Regions from separate parts of the Stenotrophomonas sp. genome, predicted to be linked through region 1. Evidence: predicted binding sites of a transcription regulator. Region 1 holds the regulator's gene; the other holds the start of a gene.
The links. The regulator FliA, encoded in region 1, starts transcription of late flagellar genes. The targets are predictions, from matches to a motif close to TAAAGTTTNNCNNNCNNNGGCCGATAA.
Positions count from the first base shown of each region.

Region 1 (14,312 bases):
GCCGCCACCTACACCCTGCTGTCGATCGGTGACGGCCTGGTAGCGCAGCTGCCGGCCCTGCTGGTCTCCAGCGCCGTGGCCATGCTGGTTACCCGCGCCTCGCGCTCGCAGGACATGGCCCAGGCCATGACCGGCCAGGTGTTCGGCCAGTACCGTGCGCTGGCGATCACCGCCGGCATCATCGGCGTGGTCGGCCTGGTGCCGGGCATGCCCAACGTCGCTTTCCTGACGCTGGCCGCGATCCTCGGCTTCATCGCCTGGAAGCTGTACCGCAAGGGCAAGGCGCCGGCTGCCGATGCGGCAGGCGGTGGCACCGATGCCGCCGCACTCAACGCACTCGGCCGCCCGGCCGCACCGGCACCGACTGCCGAACTGAGCTGGGACGAACTGCGCCCGGTCGATCCGCTGGGCCTGGAGGTCGGCTACCGGCTGATCCCGCTGGTGGACAGCAACCAGGGCGGCGAACTGATGGCGCGCATCAAGGGCGTGCGCCGCAAGCTGACCCAGGATGTCGGCTTCCTGATCCCGTCGGTGCACATCCGCGACAACCTGGAACTGCCGGCCAACGGCTACCGCGTGCTGGTGCACGGCGTGCCGGTGGCCACCGCCGAGATCCACCCCGACCGCGAGCTGGCGCTGGACCCGGGCAGCGCGCTCGGCGCGCTGGAAGGCATCGCCGGCAAGGACCCCGCGTTCGGCCTGGACGCCACCTGGATCCAGCCGCACCAGCGCGCCCAGGCCGAAACGCTGGGCTACACCGTGGTCGATCCGGCGACCGTGGTCGCCACCCATCTGTCGCACCTGATCCGTGAGCACGCGCCGGAACTGCTCGGCCACGAAGAAGTGCAGCACCTGCTGGCCAACCTGGCCAAGAGCGCGCCCAAGCTCGTCGAAGATCTGACGCCGAAGGCGTTGCCGCTGTCGGCGGTGGTGCGCGTGCTGCAGAACCTGCTGGTCGAGCGCATTCCGATCCGCCAGCTGCGCAAGATCGCCGAGGCACTGGTCGAACATGCGCCCAGCAGCCAGGACCCGGCCGTGCTGACCGCCGCTGTTCGCACCGCACTGGGCCGCTTCATCGTGCAGGAGATCGCCGGAATGTCGGCGGAGCTGCCGGTGTTCACCCTCAATCCGCAATTGGAACGTGTCTTGCAGGAGTCCACGCAGGGCAACGGCGCCGCGCTGGAACCCGGACTCGCTGAGCGACTGCACCAGAGCCTGGCCGAATGTGTCAGCAAGCAGGAAGCCCGCAACGAGCCCGCGGTCGTGCTGGTACCTGGCCCGGTGCGCGCCGCGCTGGCCCGCCTGGTCCGCCACAGCGTTCCGTCGCTGTCGGTCCTGGCCTACAGCGAGGTGCCGGAGGACAAGCGCCTGAAGCTGGTCGGAACGATCAGCTGACGCCGCCCTGCGATGCGCCAGAAAACAGACACCACTTTCGAACCAACGCAACAGACAGATACCAAGGGGAACCCGCACCGTGCAGACCACCGACCACCCGAGTTCTCCGACCGCCACCCCGCCGTCTTCGCCCCGTGACCACAGCATGAAAATCAAACGATTCGTCGCCGCCGACATGCGCTCGGCCATGAACCTGGTGCGCAAGGAACATGGTCCTGACGCCGTGATCCTGTCCAACCGCCGGATCGAGGAAGGCATCGAGATCGTCGCCGCCGCCAACTACGACGAGAGCGCCGTGCAGCGTGCACTGGAAGCCTCGCGCCGTGACGTCGCACCGCCGCCGGCACCCAAGCCGCGCACCGCCGCCGACGCGGTGATCGCCGCCGTCACCCGCCGCCGCAGCAGCACCCCGGCGCCGGAACCGGTCGCGGCCACCACCTCGGCAGTGGCCGCCCTCGCCCGCGCCGCCGTCGGTGCCACCGGCCGCACCCTGGACAGCGCCGACGAGATCGTGCCGACCCGGGGCAGCACCGGCTTCGCCGCCACCCTGGCCCGCGCCGCCGTCAACGAACCGGCACCGCCGGATCAGACCTTCGCGCCGTTCGCCGAGGCCATCGTTGCACCGGCCGCCACCGTGCCGGCCAACCGCGCGCGCTTCCAGATCGACCCGCCGCACGAGGCGCATCACGAAAGCGTGGCCCCGACCGTGCTGCCGCCGCCGCTGCCGACCGCTGCCGTGATCGACGCGCAGCCCGGGATCGCCGCCAGCGAACCGGCAGCGGTCGAAGCCGCTATCGAGGCCAGCCCGGCCCCCATGCTGGCCCCGGCACCGACGCTGACCGTGGTTGCCCAGGACGACGCCGAGATCCGCCAGCTGCGCCAGGAAGTGGCCGGCATGCGCCAGGTGATCGAGCGCGAGATGAACCGCTTCACCGACGAGCGCCTGCGTGGCAGCCCGGTGCGCGCCACCGCGCTGGACCTGATGGACGAGTACGGTTTCGACGCCGGGCTGGCCCGCGACGTGGCCATGCAGATCCCGCTGGAGACCGAAGCCCATCGTGGCCGCGGCCTGATGCTGGGGCTGATCTCGCGCAAGCTGCCGATCGCCCCGGTCGACCCGCTGGAGGAAGGCGGCGTGATCGCGCTGGTCGGCCCGACCGGCGCCGGCAAGACCACCACCATCGCCAAGCTGGCCTCGCGCTTCGCCGAGAAGCACGCCCCGCGTGACGTCGCCCTGGTCACCACCGACACCACCCGCATCGGCGCCCGTGAACAGCTGTATGGCTACGGCCGCCAGCTCGGCATCGCCGTGCACGAGGCCAACAGCGGCACCGACCTGGACCAGCTGCTGGAACGCTTGAAGGACTACAAGCTGGTGCTGATCGATACCGCCGGCCTGGGCCCGCGCGACCGTGCCCTGGCCGCCCAGCTGCAGTGGCTGCGCGCCGCGCGCCAGGTGCGCACCCTGCTGGTGCTGCCGGCCAACACCAGCTTCGGCGACATGGACGAGGTGGTGCGCCGCTTCGGTGCGGCCAACCTGCAGGGCCTGGTGCTGAGCAAGCTGGACGAGACCGGCCGCTTCGGCAACGCCCTGTCGGTGGCCGTGGACCACGCCCTGCCGATCACCTGGGTGACCGATGGCCAGGACGTCCCGGAGGACCTGCACCGGGCCAGTGCAGCCAATCTTGTACTTCGCCTTGAAGATTTGCGCCGAGCGGCCGATATGCCCTGCAACCCGGAGTTGAACCATGCCGTCGCGTGAGTACGCCAAGCTGACCAAGACCTTCCCGCTGTCGGCCACCCGCAGCGAGCCGCTCGGCCCTGTGCGCACCATTGCCGTGACCGGCGGCAAGGGCGGCGTGGGCAAGACGAATGTGTCCGCCAACCTGGCGGTGGCGCTGGCCGGCATGGGCAAGCGCACGCTGCTGCTGGACGCCGACCTGGGCCTGGCCAACATCGACGTGATCCTGGGCTTGAACCCCACCTTTACGCTGGCCGACCTGGTGGCCGGCCGCTGCTCGCTGGATGACGTCATCGTCGAAGGCCCGAACGGCGTGCTGGTGGTCCCGGCCGCTTCCGGCCGCCGGCACATGGCCGAGCTGGCCCCGGCCGAGCATGTCGGCCTGGTCAACGTGTTCTCCGAACTGGAACGCGAGCTGGACATCATGGTGGTCGATACCGCCGCCGGCATCACCGACGGCGTGCTGACCTTCTGCCAGGCCGCGCAGGACACCGTGGTGGTGGTCTGTGACGAACCGGCCTCGATCACCGACGCCTACGCACTGATCAAGGTGCTGTCGCGCGAGCGCGGCGTGGACCGCATCCAGGTGGTGGCCAACATGGTGCGCGACCCGAACGAGGGCCGCGTGCTGTACGAGAAGCTGACCCGCGTCTGCGAGAAGTTCCTCGCCGATGTCTCGCTGAACTACCTGGGCTGCGTGCCGCAGGATGACTGGCTGCGCCTGTCGGTGCAGCGCCAGCAGCCGGTGGTGAAGGCCTATCCGTCCAGCCCGTCGGCGCTGGCGATCACCGAGATCGCACGCCGCACCGCGCGCTGGCAGGCACCGACCGAACCGCGCGGTGGCGTCGAGTTCTTCCTCGAACGCATCCTCAAGCAGCGTGGGGTGGCCGCATGAAAGGCGCAGCCCACCAGTACAGGGAAGTCCAGCGCTCGGCGGCCAACGAGGTCATCGCCCAGCATTCGGACCTGGTGCGACGCATCGCCCACCACCTGGCCGCGCGCCTGCCGGCCAGCGTCGAAGTCGATGATCTGATCCAGGCCGGCATGATGGGCCTGATCGAAGCCTCGCGCAGCTACGACGCCGACCAGGGCGCCTCGTTCGAGACCTATGCCTCGATCCGCATCCGCGGCTCGATGATCGACGAGATCCGCCGTGGCGACTGGGTGCCGCGCTCGGTGCACCGCCGTGCACGCGACGCCGCCGCCACCATCCGCCGCCTGGAACAGAGCACGGGCCGTGCCGCCAGCGCCACCGAAGTGGCCGCCGCGATGGAGATGCCGCTGCCCGAGTACCTGAGGCTGATGGAAGACGCCGCACGTGGCCAGGTGCTGAGCCTGGAGTCGCGCATCGAAGACCAGGGCGAACTGGATACCGTCGCCCAGGGCGGCCCGACCCCGCAGCAGGTGCTGGAGCGCGGCGAGTTCGGTCGCGAGCTGGGCAAGGCCATCGGCCACCTGCCCGAGCGCGAACAGCTGGTGCTCTCGCTGTACTACGAGCAGGAGCTGAACCTGAAGGAGATCGGCGCGGTGCTCGGCGTGAGCGAGTCGCGGGTCTGCCAGATCCATGGCCAGGCCGTGCTGCGCCTGCGCGGCCGCCTGAAGATCTTCGAGGCCGTCGACGCCGGCCTGGAAGAATGAACATCCCCGAGGCGACTGCCCCCGGCCGCCCGGAATGAACAACAAAGGAACTCTGCTTTGAACAAGAACATGCGCATCCTCATCGTCGACGACTTCTCGACCATGCGTCGAATCGTCAAGAACCTGCTGGGCGATCTGGGCTTCACCAACACCGCCGAAGCCGAGGACGGGCATGCCGCACTGTCGCTGCTGCAGAGCCAGCCCTTCGATTTCGTGGTCACCGACTGGAACATGCCGGTGATGACCGGCATCGAACTGCTCAAGGCGATCCGTGCCGACGCCAAGCTGAAGACCCTGCCAGTGCTGATGGTCACCGCCGAAGCCAAGCGCGAGCAGATCATCGAAGCGGCCCAGAACGGCGTGAACGGCTACATCATCAAGCCCTTCACCGCGCAGACGCTGGAAGAGAAGCTGGGCAAGATCTTCGAACGCCTGGCGGCCAGCGCCTGATGGATACCACGGTCGACAAGAACGCCCTCGCCCTGCGCCTGCAGGAAGCCCTGGATGCCCTGGAGTCCGGTGACGAAGCCGCCTGGCGGCAACGCATCGACGGACTGGTCGCGCTGCGCACGCAGCCGATGATGAGCGGCCTCTCGCGGCTGGCCCGCGAGCTGGGGCAGGCCCTGGGCGAACTGCCGACCGTGCCCAGCGAGGCCGGCGAACTGGACGATGCGTGCGCACGCCTGGACCACGTGGTGGCGATGACCGAACAGGCCACCCACCGCACCCTGGACCTGGCCGAGGAATGCCGCAGCCTGACCGAGCAGCTGCGCGCCGAAGGCCTGCAGCCAGGCCAGGACGCGCAGCTCGAGCGCATCCGCCACAACCTGACCGAGATCGCCCTGACCCAGAGCTACCAGGACCTGACCGGGCAGATCATCCGTCGCGTGGTCGGCATCGTCCGCCGCGTGCATGAAGGCTTCGGCGCGCTCGGCCTGCCGCCGGAACAGCATCGCACCGACCCGGAACTGGCCGGGCCGGCACTGAAGGGACTGGACCGCCACGCGGTCTCGCAGAACGACGCCGACGACCTGTTGTCGGATCTGGGGCTGTAAGCATGAGCGCGGTATCCGACGACATCACTGCCGATTTCATCATCGAGGCACAGGAAATCCTGGATCGCCTCGGCGAACAGCTGGTGTCGCTGGAGCAGGCACCGCAGGACACCGAACAGCTCAACGCGGTGTTCCGGGGCTACCACACGCTCAAGGGCGGCGCGGGTTTCCTCGGTGTCACCGCCATGGTCGAGCTGTGCCACGCCGCTGAAGAAGCGCTGGGCGCTGCACGTGCCGGCCAGGCCGTGCTGCAGGCCCATCACTTCGACGCCGCCCAGCAATCGCTGGACTACCTGCAGTCGATGCTCGATGCCGTGTCTTCCGGCACCGAGCCGGGCTATGCACCGCCGGACCTGATCGCCCAGTTCGACGTGCATGGAGGTGCAGCAGCGCCTGCCGCCGCTGCCGCCGCACCGACGGCCGGTGCCGGCGACCTGATCACCGACGACGAGTTCGAGGCGCTGCTCGACCAGCTGCACGGTGGCAACGCACCGACTGCGGTGGCGCCGGCAAAGAAGGCCGACGACGGCCTGATCAGCGAAGATGAGTTCGAAGCCCTGCTCGACCAGCTGCACGGCGGCGCCGCACCCGGCGCCAGGCCCGCGGCTGCGGTGGCGCCGGCACCGATCGCCGCCCCGCGCCCGGCCGCCGCACCGGCACCGGTGGCCAAGCCGGCCGCCAAGCCGCTGGCCGAAGCCGAACACACCGTGCGCGTGGACACCAAGCGCCTGGATGCGATCGTCAACCTGATCGGCGAACTGGTGCTGTCGCGCAACCGGCTCAAGACCCTGCGTGCGCGCCTGCGCGACGAGGAGCTGGACCGCGCCGTGTCCACCCTGGACATCGCCACCGCGCGCCTGCAGTCGGCGGTGATGCGCACCCGCATGCAGCCGGTGGGCAAGGTATTCTCGCGCTTCCCCAAGGTCGCCCGCGACGTCGCCCGCTCGCTGAAGAAGGAAGTGGACCTGGAGCTGATCGGCGCGGAGACCGAGCTCGACCGCAACCTGGTCGAAGCGCTGGCCGACCCGCTGGTGCACCTGGTCCGCAACGCCATCGACCATGGCGTGGAAATGCCCGACCTGCGCGAAGCGCAGGGCAAGCCGCGCATGGGCCATGTGCGGTTGTCGGCGCAGCAGGAAGGTGACTACGTCAGCATCGAGGTGCAGGACGATGGCGCCGGCATCGATCCGGAAAAGCTGCGCGCGAAGGCACGCGAGAAGGGCCTGATCGATCCGGAAGCCGCCGCCCGCCTGAGCAGCGAGGAGTGCCTGCACCTGGTGTTCCTGCCCGGCTTCTCGACCAAGCAGCAGGTCACGGATATTTCCGGACGCGGCGTCGGCATGGACGTGGTGCAGTCGCGCATCCGCGAACTCAGCGGGCAGATCCAGATCCAGTCGGAGCTGGGCCGCGGCAGCCGCTTCCTGATCCGCGTACCGCTGACCCTGGCGATCCTGCCGACCCTGCTGGTGCAGGCCGGCGAGGACGTCTATGCGCTGCCGCTGGCGCGCGTGATGGAGGTGCTGCACGCGCCGCCCACCTCGCTGGGCTGGTTCGATGGCCGTGCCGTGCTCGACCGCCGTTCGCACACGCTGCCGCTGGTCGATCTGCGGCATTGGCTGGATGTGACGCCGGCCGCATCGACCCTGCTGACCATCGTGGTGCTGCAGGCCGGCGAAGCGCGCTTCGGCCTGGTCGTGGACCAGGTCCGTGGGCGCGAGGAAGTGGTCATCAAGCCACTGCCGAAGGCCCTGCGCGGCCTGCGCGGTTACGCCGGTGCAACCTTGATCGGCGATGGTCGCATGGCGCTGATCCTGGATGTGGATGGCCTGCGCAGCCCGCACGACTGATCCGCTTGCTGAACCCGTAAAACCGTGAAGTCGCACCAGTAGCCCGTACCGGTGTCTCAAGTCCCATTCATACAAGCCGATACCGGATCCATGGATAGACTCAGCCTCATTGGACTCTTTCTCGCCCTGGCCTCGCTGGTCGGTGGCAGCATCCTCAAGGGCGCCGGCCTGGCGTCGTTGTGGTCGCCTGCGGCGTTCGTGATCGTCATCGTCGGCACCGTTGCCGCGATCCTGCTGCACACCTCGCCGGCGGTGTTCAAGCATGCGTTCAAGATCGTGCGCTGGGTCGTGCGCCCGCCGCACAGCGATCGCCGCGAACTGATCCAGCAGATCGTCGAGTGGAGCAACATCGCCCGCCGCCAGGGCCTGCTCGGCCTGGAATCGCAGGTGGAAGCGCAGCAGGACCCGTTCCTGCGCAAGGGCCTGCAGCTGCTGGTGGACGGTGTCGAGCCCGAATCGATGCGGCACATGCTGGAAATCGAACTGGGCAGCCAGGAACACCAGGACCAGGCCGGCGCCAAGGTGTTCGAAGCGATGGGCATCTACGCACCGACGCTCGGCATCATCGGCGCCGTGCTGGGCCTGATCGCGGTGATGAAGAACCTGGCCGATCCGAGCAAGCTCGGCCACGGCATCGCTGCGGCGTTCACCGCCACGATCTACGGCATCGCCTCGGCCAACCTGCTGTTCCTGCCGATCGCCGCCAAGCTCAAGAGCGTGATCTCGCACAACACGCGCGACCGCGAAATGGTCATCGAAGGCCTGATCTCGATCGCCCAGGGCGAGAACCCGCGCAACATCGAAACCAACCTCTCCGGCTTCCTGCACTGACATGGCCCGCCGCAAGCACCACGAAGAGCACGCCAACCACGAAGCATGGGCGATCCCCTATGCCGACCTGATGACGCTGCTGCTCGCCTTCTTCGTGGTCATGTACGCGATCTCGTCGGTGAACGAGGGCAAGTACCGGATCATGGCTGACGCGCTCACCGATGCCTTCGGTGGCGCGCCGCGCACGATCAATCCGGTGCAGGTGGGCAACAAGCAGGTGCAGGGTGGCGGCTGGGACAGCCCGTCGGTGATCAAGTCCGGCACCAAGATCGGACCGTCCGCGCCGGCGCCCTCGCACGACCCGACGCTGCTGCCGTCGATGGCCTCGCAGATGCGCATGCCGGTGTCGGTGCACAACCAGGAGCAGATCGCGCGCGCCGAGCGCCAGCTCAACAGCATCGCCGACCGCCTCACCGCCGCACTGGCGCCGTTGATCGACCGCGGCATGATCAGCGTGCGCCGCACCGAGCTGTGGATCGAAGTCGAGATCAACAGCGACATCCTGTTCCCGACCGGCTCGGCCGCGCTGGACGTGCATGCGCGGCAGACCCTGGCCAGCCTGGCCGAGGTGCTGCGCGACGTGCCCAACAGCGTGCGCGTGGAAGGGCACACCGACAACGTGCCGATCGCCACCGCCACCTTCCCCTCGAACTGGGAGCTGTCGGCCGGACGCGCCGCCAGCGTGGTGCATCTGTTCGCCGACCAGGGCGTGCAGCCGTCGCGGCTGGCGATGGTCGGCTATGGCCAGTTCCGCCCTCGCGAAGAGAACGACAGCGCCCAGGGCCGCAACCGCAACCGTCGGGTGATGGTCATCATCCTGGCCGACACCTCGCATTCGGTGGACCCGCTCGGCCAGCGCCTGAACGCAGCCACCGGCGCCACCGGCAGCACCGTCACCGAACAGGCCGCCGCAACGCCGGCCAGCACCCCCACCTCCCCCATCGCACCGGTGACGTTGCCACCGGTGCCGGCTGGCAGCCGCGTCGGCGCCGCCGTTCCCCCGGCAATGAAGGAGTAATCCGATGCGCATCTGGGCAGTCGCCAACCAGAAGGGCGGAGTCGGCAAGACCACCACCACCCTCGCCCTCGGCCGCGGCCTGGCCGCGCTCGGCCATCGCGTGCTGCTGATCGACCTCGATCCGCATGCTTCGCTCAGCCGCGCCTTCGGCGTGCCGGTGGACCCGCCGCCGGCCGGCGTGCTGGAGCTGTTCGGCGCACCGCCGGCGGACCTGTCCGGCCTGTGCCATGCCAGCAACATCCAGGGCCTGGACTACGTCTGCGCGCAGTCCGCGCTGGCCACGCTGGAACGCCGTAGCGCCAACCAACCCGGCCTCGGCCTGGCCCTGCAGAACGCGCTGGCGCGCCACCAGGGCCAGCACGACTACATCCTGCTGGACTGCGCACCGACGCTCGGCCTGCTGATGATCAACGCACTGGCTGCCGCCGATCGCCTGATCATTCCGACCCAGGCCGAGCCGCTGGCGCTGCACGGCCTGGATGGCATGGTCCGCACCGGCGAGATGGTCGAGCGTTCGCGCCGCCGGCCGCTGCCGATCTCGATCCTGCCAACCCTGTTCGACCGTCGCACCCGCGCCGGCAACGAATCGCTGCGCACCATGCAGGACCGGCATGGCAGCCGCGTCTGGGAAGATGCGATTCCGATCGACACCCGCATCAGCAACGCCGCCGGGCTGACCCTGCCGAGCGTCGGCGAAGACTACCCGGGGCGTGGCCTGGCTGCCTACCGGCGCGCCTTGAACTGGATCCTCGGCGAGGATGCCCGCGCCCTGGAGCAGGCCGCATGAACAGCACCGGCATCCTCGACGACTACCTGGACGAACTGCTGGGCGAGGCGATCGCCCCGGCCGCCGCTCCCCTCCCCGCGCCGATCAGCACCGCCCCGGCCACGGCCACCGAAGCCGCCGCCGAACGCGAACCCACCTGGGATGACCTGCCGGCCGAGGTGATCTACGAAACCGAAACCGAGAGCGTTGCCGCTGCCCCTGCCGTGGACAATGCCGCACTGGAAGCCGCTTTCGATGCCGCGTCCGCGCCCGTCAGCGTGATCGATGCCGAACGCGAACCCACGTGGGACGACCTGCCCGCTGAAGTGGTCAACGAAACGGATGCCGTCGTCGCGGCCCCGGCCGAGGATGAGGCTGCACTGGAGGCCGCCTTCGAGGCCGCCGCCGCGCCGGCCAGCGCCGGGTCCACCGAACGCGAGCCGACCTGGGATGACCTGCCCGACGAGGTCATCCACGAAACCGCGCCGGCGCCCGCTGCGGCCGCTGCGAACACCGGCCCGGAACCCACCTGGGACGATCTGCCGGACGAAGTGATCTACGAGACCGACCCGGCGGACAGCCATCGTCTCGCCCACACCGACAGCCCCGGCCTGCAGGCCGCCTTCGAGGCGGCCGCTGGTGGCGAAGACGTGCCTGCGCCGCCGCCCGCCGTGGTCGCAGCGCCGGTGCCCCCCCCGGCGACACGCCCTGCACCGGCCCCGGCCGCACGCGCCGGCACGCCGCCGCCGCGCGTCGCCGTCGATGCACCCGCAGGCAACCGCCCCGGCACCTGGCAGGAGCTGCAGGCGCAGGCCCACCAACCGGCCCGCAGCCCGCATCCGCAGAACCGTCGTGCCGGTGAACGCACCTCGCGCTGGCTGCGCCTGCGCTGTGGCACCCAGGCCTATGCGCTGGAACTGCTGAAGGTCCAGGAGGTCGTGCTGCCGGTGCCGCTGCTGCCGTTGCGCGGCACCGCTGCCGCCATGCTGGGCATCATGAACCTGCGCGGCCAGGTGGTCCCGGTGATGGACCTGGGCCTGCACCTGGGCGCGGCTGCCGCCGAGGACGACGCCCAGACCCGCATCGTGGTGCTGGAAGAAGACGGCGAGACCATCGGCCTGCGCGTGTCGGCAGTGGAAGATGTCGCCAACCTCACCGATTCACAGATCGAACCTCCCGATACCGCACGCATCTGCCAGATTTCCAACGACCTGTTCCGCGGCGTGGCCCGGGTCAGCCAGCGCCCGATGATCCTGCTGGACGCCACACGGCTGTTGAGCTGACCCCCAAAAAGGGGACGGAGGGGATTAAGTCGCAAGTGGCTCGGCGCTTGGCGCCGAAGCGGTGCCTGTCGGGGACGCAAGGAGTTGATCCGTTGGATCAACACCTTATGTCCCCACCGCGCAGTCGCCGTTAGCCGAGGGGCTGCAGTAGAGCCAGGTCGCTTGCGACTTAATCCCCTCCGTCCCCTTTTCAACAGCGACCGCATCGACGCACCGCGTCGATTCTTCTAAAGAACCCCACCGGGGTGCCGTTATGGATCACGGAACCGTTTGTCCGGAGCAACGATGAGCACTGTCGAACTGGGTGGGGATCTCGGCATCGAGAGCACTACCGAGCTCAAGAACCGCCTTGCCCCCCTGGTGGAGCAGGCAGGCGAGCTGACCCTGGATGCCAGCCAGGTCGCCCGCATCCACACGGCCGCCGTGCAGGTGCTGTGTGCGTTCGTGCAGGCCCGCCGCGAGGCAGGCCTGGGCACCGGCTTCCACGGTTGCACTGCAACCTTCCGTGACGCCGCGCGCCTGCTGGGCGTCACCCAGGCCCTCGGCCTGGACGTAACCCATGACAACCTGAAATCTGTGGAGAACGCTGCATGAGCGCACGTATCTTGGTGGTGGACGATTCGGCGTCGATGCGCCAGATGGTGTCCTTCGCCCTCACCTCGGCCGGTTTTGCCGTCGAAGAAGCTGAAGACGGCGCGGTCGCGCTCGGTCGCGCCAAGGGCCAGCGCTTCAATGCGGTGGTTACCGACGTCAACATGCCGAACATGGATGGCATCGCGCTGATCCGCGAACTGCGCCAGCTGCCGGACTACAAGTTCACCCCGCTGCTGATGCTGACCACCGAATCTGCCGCCGACAAGAAGTCCGAAGGCAAGGCCGCTGGCGCTACGGGTTGGCTGGTCAAGCCGTTCAATCCCGAACAGCTGGTCGCCACCGTGCAGAAAGTGCTGGGCTGATCGCCCCGCACCGCTCCCCCTCTTCGCTTCCGGACCACCACTGCCATGAGCATGGACCTGCAACGCTTCCACGCCACCTTCTTCGAGGAGAGCCGCGAAGGCCTCGACGCGATGGAGGCTGGCCTGCTGGCCCTGGAATCGGGGCAGCAGGACGCGGAGATCATCAATTCGGTGTTCCGCGCTGCCCATTCGATCAAGGGCGGCGCCGGCACCTTCGGCTTCGACGCGATCGCCGGCCTGACCCACGTGCTGGAAACGCTGCTCGATGAGCTGCGCGCCGGCAAGCGGGCACTGGAAGGCCACGCCGTCGACGCCATGCTGTCTTCGGTGGACGTGCTGCGCGCCCTGCTGCGCGAAGCCGAACATGGCCAGGCTGCCGATCCGGCTGCCGTCGCTGCGGTGAAGGCACGCCTGGAAGCGGTTCTGTCCGGCCAGGCCGCAGCGAGCGCCCCGGCGACCGCCGCAGCCAAGGTGGACGATACGCCGGAAGCCTGGCAGATCGGCTTCACCCCGGCGCCGTCGCTGTTCATGAGCGGCAACGACCCGCTGCGCATCATCCGCGAACTGGAACACCTCGGTTCGCTGCAGGTCGCCGCGCGCATGGACCGCCTGCCGGGCTTCGCGCAGCTCGATCCGCTCGAAGCCCACCTGGCGTGGGACCTGGGTCTGGTCGGCAAGGTGCCGCGCAGCAAGATCGAAGACACCTTCGCGTGGGTACTGGACGACTGCGAGCTGGACATCCGTCCGGCCGCACCGCCGAGCCTGGCCACCCAGGCGCCGGCCGCGGCTGCTCCCGCTCCGGCGGCAGCGTCGCTGTCGGCACCCGCCGCGCCTGCCGCCAGCGGTGGCGCCAGCCAGGAAGCGGAAACCTCCATCCGCGTCAGCGTCGACAAGGTCGACGCGCTGATCAACCTGGTCGGCGAACTGGTCATCACCCAGGCCATGCTCAAGCAGGTCTCGCATGCGCTGGACCCGGTCCACGCCGAGAGCCTGTTCGCTGGCCTGGACCAGCTTGAACGCAACACCCGCGACCTGCAGGAAGCGGTGATCGGCGTGCGCATGCTGCCGGTCGATGCGGTGTTCCGTCGCTTCCCGCGCCTGGTCCGCGACCTGTCCAGCCGCCTCGGCAAGCAGGTGCGGCTGCGCACCGTCGGCGAAGGTACCGAGCTGGACAAGGGCCTGATCGAGAAGATCGCCGATCCGCTGGTGCATCTGGTGCGCAACTCGATCGACCACGGCCTGGAAATGCCCGACGTGCGCCGCGGTGCAGGCAAGGACGAAACCGGCACGATCACCCTGGCGGCCTCGCACCAGGGCGGCCACATCGTCATCGAAGTCAGCGACGACGGTCGCGGCCTGGACCGCGCCAAGATCCTGGCCAAGGCCACCGAGCGCGGCCTGGCGGTGCCGGACAACCCGACCGATTCGCAGGTCTGGGACCTGATCTTCCAGCCCGGCTTTTCCACGGCCGATGCGGTCACTGACCTGTCCGGTCGTGGCGTCGGCATGGACGTGGTCCGCCGCAACATCCAGGCGTTGGGGGGCGAGGTGCAGATTGAAAGCAGCCTCGGCGCTGGCACCCGCACGCTGATCCGCCTGCCGCTCACCCTGGCCATCCTCGATGGCATGACCGTGGCGGTAGCCGGTGAAACCCTGATCCTGCCGTTGGCCTATGTGCTTGAGGCGTTGCAGCCGCAAGCCGAGGACATCCGCAGCATGGCCGGCGAAGGCCGCGTGCTGCGCGTGCGCGGTGAATACCTGCCGATCCTGTCGCTGAGCGAG
Region 1 covers NZ_JCACKF010000037.1:342,088-356,399, forward strand. Annotated here, with positions in the region: gene flhA (flagellar biosynthesis protein FlhA) at 1-1,395, shown strand, start outside; gene flhF (flagellar biosynthesis GTPase FlhF) at 1,541-3,157, shown strand; gene AC5JLE_RS15035 (MinD/ParA family ATP-binding protein) at 3,144-4,031, shown strand; gene AC5JLE_RS15040 (RNA polymerase sigma factor FliA) at 4,028-4,774, shown strand; gene cheY (chemotaxis response regulator CheY) at 4,832-5,224, shown strand; gene AC5JLE_RS15050 (protein phosphatase CheZ) at 5,224-5,829, shown strand; gene AC5JLE_RS15055 (chemotaxis protein CheA) at 5,832-7,676, shown strand; gene AC5JLE_RS15060 (flagellar motor protein) at 7,767-8,507, shown strand; gene motD (flagellar motor protein MotD) at 8,509-9,525, shown strand; gene AC5JLE_RS15070 (ParA family protein) at 9,530-10,312, shown strand; gene AC5JLE_RS15075 (chemotaxis protein CheW) at 10,309-11,574, shown strand; gene AC5JLE_RS15080 (STAS domain-containing protein) at 11,860-12,168, shown strand; gene AC5JLE_RS15085 (response regulator) at 12,165-12,530, shown strand; gene AC5JLE_RS15090 (chemotaxis protein CheA) at 12,576-14,312, shown strand, end outside.

Region 2 (5,364 bases), on a different contig from region 1:
GGATACTCGGACTTGGCTGCGAAGAACTGCTTCATCAGCGGGGTGTGTTCGGCGGACTTTTCTTTGGACATGGGGCTCGTGAATCCGGGGCGTCCGTTCGCGCCGGAGGGCAGCGGCAACGGAGCGGGTACAGGGCCGTCCATGGTAACTGCTGGGGCACAGGGCTGCGGCTACCGGTGGCAGGCGGGTACCGCACAGCAACGGGGTCAGGCCGGGACCAGGGTGATCTGCCGGTGGCTGGCGAAGATATCCATCACGATCTCGAAGTAGGTTGGGCCCTCGCCCCGTTGCAGGGCGTCCAGCTGGCGCGCAATGGTCCGCGTGTTGAAGGTGCCCGGGGCTTCCAGCTTGGACTGCAGCCACTGGCATGTGGTAGTTCGTCCCAGTGCGGCGCGGCTGTGCTCGATATCACTCCAGATCACCGTGGCCCGCTCATGGCCGGCCAACACGCCATGGACGCCATGCAGCAGATCATCCAGGGCGTCCAGGCTTGGCGCGAGCTGCCAGTCCTCGCCGGCCATGAACACGCGGTTGATCTCCGCATACAGGCTGGGGATGTCGTGAATGGCACAGCCTTCGATCTGCAGGATGAGCGACATATGTCGACTGTAGCGTTGTTCCCTGTGCGTTGGACATGGCTGAGCGCCGGATGCTTTGCGGACCCATGCTGGGGTTTGGCAAACTACTTTGCTGAGTCAAAGTGCTCGGCACTCCCGTCGTGGCGCGCGCCGGTTTGCAGGGAAGAAAACGACGTGACCCATCGCCAATAGCAGGGCCATCAGCTGGTAGAGAGTTCGCCCGAAGTCTTCTTCTTCATTGATTGGTGCCATCGGCAGCAGGACCCCCTCGGGCGCGTTCAACTTCCACTGTCAATGATGACTGGCTGGGTGATGGAAATAGATTCTCCTCCTGTATCATCGGCAAGAAAGGTCTGGGAAATTGTTCCTGGGATGGTCAGTAACGTTGTATCTGCGTCTCCGGTGCGGTGGGGGTAGTTTGATCTGTCCCCGTTGTGAGCAGGGTGAGGTGTTGAAAGCTCAAGTAAAGGAGCGCGGCGTTCAGATATTTGTCTGCGACGAGTGCGATGCCGGGTGGTTCTCCTTCGCTGCTATAGGGGTCTCTCCGTTCAGAGACCTTGAGCGGTATCTTGAGGAAATTTCCGTCGCCCCGTCCTGGGAGTCAATTTTCGTGGACAGGCATGAGTAGAAAGTACGCAGTTTCCATGCACTCCTCGATCGTATTGCCTCAGCGCAGCGCGTGGGTCCGTGCAGCATGGGGTGACCTTCCCGTCTCCTACTTCCAGAGCGACGAGAATCTCAATGACTGCGGTTTTATTGACTTGAAGGTCAATAAGTGGGAGATCAGTGGCAGTCGATTGTAATGGGGTCTGGACCCCTTCATCAGGGTTGAAATACTCAAGGGTCGGGGCCCTGCGATGGCAGATGCCAGATTGCAGCCCTGACGGTAGTCGCGAAGCAGCGCGTTGTTCCTCTGGACAGAAGGGTGCCAGGATCGATGGGCTTCATCCTCCCCCTCCGTGCATCAGGTGACGGTTTCTGCGGTCACGACTCGCGAGCGCTGCGTGATGACTGCGATTGATGTGCTCGTGCATTGATATGCCCGGCAGGAATAACCACCTCCATTAAGTGTGTCCTTCACACCTTTCTGCATAGTTCCAGAGATTTGGATCGATACAATAATATCGACCCATAAAGTTTCCGTGCGCTGCGCCGCCATCGATCGTACGGCCATGATCAAGGGAATTGAGATGCTCGCCTTACGCAACCTCCGAGTGGGATCCCGGCTGGGTGCCGGGTTTGGATTGCTGCTGCTGTTCATCGTGGCCATCGTTGGCCTGGCGCTGTACGGAAATCACCTGAAGTCCGCCCAGTTCGAGAAAGTGGTGGACGTCAACATGGTGAAGATGCGGCTGTTGAACGACATGCTGGATACCAACAACGCGGTGTTGATGCACCGCCGCCTGATGGTGATCAAGCGCGGCGAGGATTTTGACAGGGATTATCAGAAGGCGCAGGAGCTGTCGCAGACCTACGACGGTATCTGGGCCAGGTACATCAGGATTCCGCGCGACGCGACCGGCGATACCCTGGTGGCGAAAATCGACGCGGCACGCAAGGCCACCGACGCCTCCACCCGGCATCTTCACGAGCGCATGAAGGCCGGGGATTTCGACGGCGCGGCCAAGGAACTGCTTGCCGAGCAGGGGCTGGCAACCGCGTGGAACGAAGCGATCTCGACCCTGCTGCGGCATCAGGAGACACTGACCGAGCGCAGCCGCGAGGAATACCGTTCAACCGAATCCTGGACCGGCACGCTGTCGATCGTGTTCGGCGTGTTGAGCCTGGTACTGGGCTCGCTGGCCGCGTGGGCCATCACCCGCAGCCTGACCCGCCCGCTGGAAGGCGCGGTGAAGCTGGCCGACGGCATCGCCAATGGGCGGCTGGACAACAGCATTGACGCCTCCGGCAACGATGAGGTCACGCAGCTGCTCAGGTCGATGCAGCGCATGCAGGCGCAGTTGCAGTCGGTGATGGCGGCGCAGGGCGAGTTGGCGCGCCAGCACGATGCGGGCAGCCTCAGCTATCGCATGGACGAGAGTGCCTTCCCTGGTGACTACGGGCGCATGGTGCACGAGACCAACGCGCTGGTCGGCTCACACGTGCAGGTACAGAACCGGCTGATCGAAGTGATGAAGCATTACGCCCGTGGCGACCTGTCGGTGGACATGGATCCGCTGCCGGGCGAGAAGGCGGCGATCACCCAGGCAATGGACGAGACCAAGACCAGCCTGTCGGCGATCAACAGCGAGATCCGCCGGCTGGCGACGGCCGCGGCGGCGGGCGACTTCAGCCTGCGCGGCGATGAAGATCGCTTCGCCTACGATTTCCGCGACATGGTGGCCGGGCTCAATCGCCTGATGCAGACCACCGACGAGAACCTGGTGCAGGTGTCGACCCTGCTGCAGGCGATCTCGCGCGGTGACCTCACTGTGCGCATGCAGGGTGACTTCCACGGCGTGTTCGCCCGCATGCGCGATGACTGCAATGCGACCGTCGATCAGCTCAAGCAGATCGTCGGCCGCATCCAGGCCAGTGCGTCCAGCATCAACCTGGCGGCAGGCGAAATCGCCTCGGGCAACACCGATCTGTCGCGGCGCACCGAGCAGCAGGCGGCGAACCTGGAAGAGACGGCGGCGTCGATGGAGGAGCTGACCTCCACCGTGAAGCAGAACGCCGAGCACGCCCGCCAGGCCAACCAGCTCGCCATCGGTGCGCACGGTGTCGCCTCGCAGGGCGGCGAGGTGGTCGGCCAGGTGGTCACCACGATGTCGGCCATCGAGGCCTCGTCGAAGAAGATCGCCGAGATCATCTCGGTCATCGATGGCATTGCCTTCCAGACCAACATCCTGGCGTTGAACGCGGCGGTGGAAGCCGCGCGTGCCGGCGAGCAGGGCAGGGGCTTTGCGGTGGTGGCCAGTGAGGTGCGCACGCTGGCACAGCGCTCGGCCGGTGCGGCCAAGGAGATCAAGGGCCTGATCGAAGATTCGGTTGGCAAGGTCGCCGATGGATCGGCGCTGGTCCGACAGGCAGGCACCACGATGGGCGAGATCGTTGCTTCCGTGCAGCGCGTGACCGACATCATGGCCGATATCTCTGCTGCCTCGCAGGAGCAGAGTTCGGGCATCGAACAGGTGAACCAGGCGGTGGTGCAGATGGACGAGACCACGCAGCAGAATGCGGCACTGGTGGAAGAGGCCAGTGCTGCGGCGCGTTCCATGGAGGAGCAGGCGAACCTGCTGGCCGAGGCGGTTTCGGTGTTCCGCACCGGCGCGGTAACGGCGGCTGCAGCCGTGCGTCCGGCCCTGGCTGCGGTGGCCGCGAAGGTCACCCCGGTGCGCAGGGCGGCAACGCTGTCGCCGCGCATCGAGCCGACACTGGCAGCCAATGCCGGGGGGTGGGAAGAGTTCTAGCAGAGGGCAATGCCGGCAGGGAGACGGCGCCCATCACGATGGCTGATCGTGATGGGCGCGGATTTTCTTCCTGAACGCGCGATGGCCGATGAGGCCGCGGACACGCGCATTTCACTTCCGGTTGCCAGCCGCGGGAGGACACTTGCGCCATACCGGAACCTAGGAGATGGCCATGAAGACCTCGACCCGATTGCTTGTGCTGGGCACCCTGCTGGCGGCTTCGTCGGTGGCCGGCGCGCAGACCTATGGCCCGCGCGATGAAGGACGCCGATTCAACGATGGCAGCCGCGTGGTCTGCAAGAACGTGGAAGTGCAGCGCAACTCGCGCGATCCGAACCGCATCGCCGGTACGGCCACTGGCGCGGTGATCGGCGGCCTGCTGGGCAACCAGGTGGGCGGCGGCAATGGCAAGAAGCTCGCTACCGTGGCCGGTGCTGTTGCCGGTGGTGCGGCGGGCCGCCAGATCCAGGGCAACAGCCAGCAGAAGAACGGCGACCGCGTGGTCGAGCGCCGCTGCGAACGCGTCTATCGCTGATCGATCGCCGACGGCCCCCGTTTTTCCCCTTCCACATCGCAGTACTCGAACGCCGGCCTCGCGCCGGCGTTCTTCATTGCAGGAAAAGGGGACGGAGGGGATTAAGTCGCAATCCCCCCAACCGGCCGCTTACGACTTAATCCCCTCCGTCCCCTTTTTTGCGAGGAGGCGCCAGGTGGCGAGGCTGCCGTAGAGCAGCAGCAGGACGGTGAGGGTGATCAGTTCGTGGCTGACTTCGGCCAGGCTGGCGTCCATCTGGTTCAGGCGCACCATCAGGTTGATGCCGGAGGTGGTCGGCAGCAGCTGCGCCAGCCAGACCAGCGGTTGTGGCGTCATCACCGAGGGCCACGACAGGTTGGCGAGGAAGAACAGCGGGATCGAGGTGGCGATGATGTACTGGAAGGCGCGTTCGCGGGTGCGGAAGAAGCTGCCGACGAACAGGCCGAAGGCCACCGTCGCCGCGATGAACAGCGTGCCACCCAGCAGCTGGCCCAGCGGGTTGCCTCCGCGTGGATAGTCCTGCACCCAGGCAGTGAACCCGGCATACCAGAACAGACCGAACAGGCCGATCAGGCCGAAGCCCAGTGCCATGCCGGCCAGGGTCGGCAGGTCGAAGCGCAGGCGCCGGCCGAGCGCGAGGCGGCGGCCGCCGAGCAGGACGCCGATGCCCATCAGCAGCGTCTGGTGCACGATCAGCTCGGCCACGCCGGGGACGATGGCGCTGCCATAACCTTCCTGCGTGTTGTACAGGGGGCGCTGCACAAGCGTGACCGGCGGTGCCTGCGGTGCGCCCATGAAGGCGGCCTGGCCGACCACGGCATCACGCCCGAACGCACCC
Region 2 covers NZ_JCACKF010000001.1:57,558-62,921, forward strand. Annotated here, with positions in the region: gene mutS (DNA mismatch repair protein MutS) at 1-71, opposite strand, end outside; gene AC5JLE_RS00265 (barstar family protein) at 207-599, opposite strand; gene AC5JLE_RS00270 (methyl-accepting chemotaxis protein) at 1,769-3,991, shown strand; gene AC5JLE_RS00275 (glycine zipper 2TM domain-containing protein) at 4,158-4,526, shown strand; gene AC5JLE_RS00280 (ABC transporter permease) at 4,656-5,364, opposite strand, start outside.
Region 2: the regulator FliA is predicted to act here: its motif matches at 1,711-1,737, upstream of AC5JLE_RS00270 (methyl-accepting chemotaxis protein).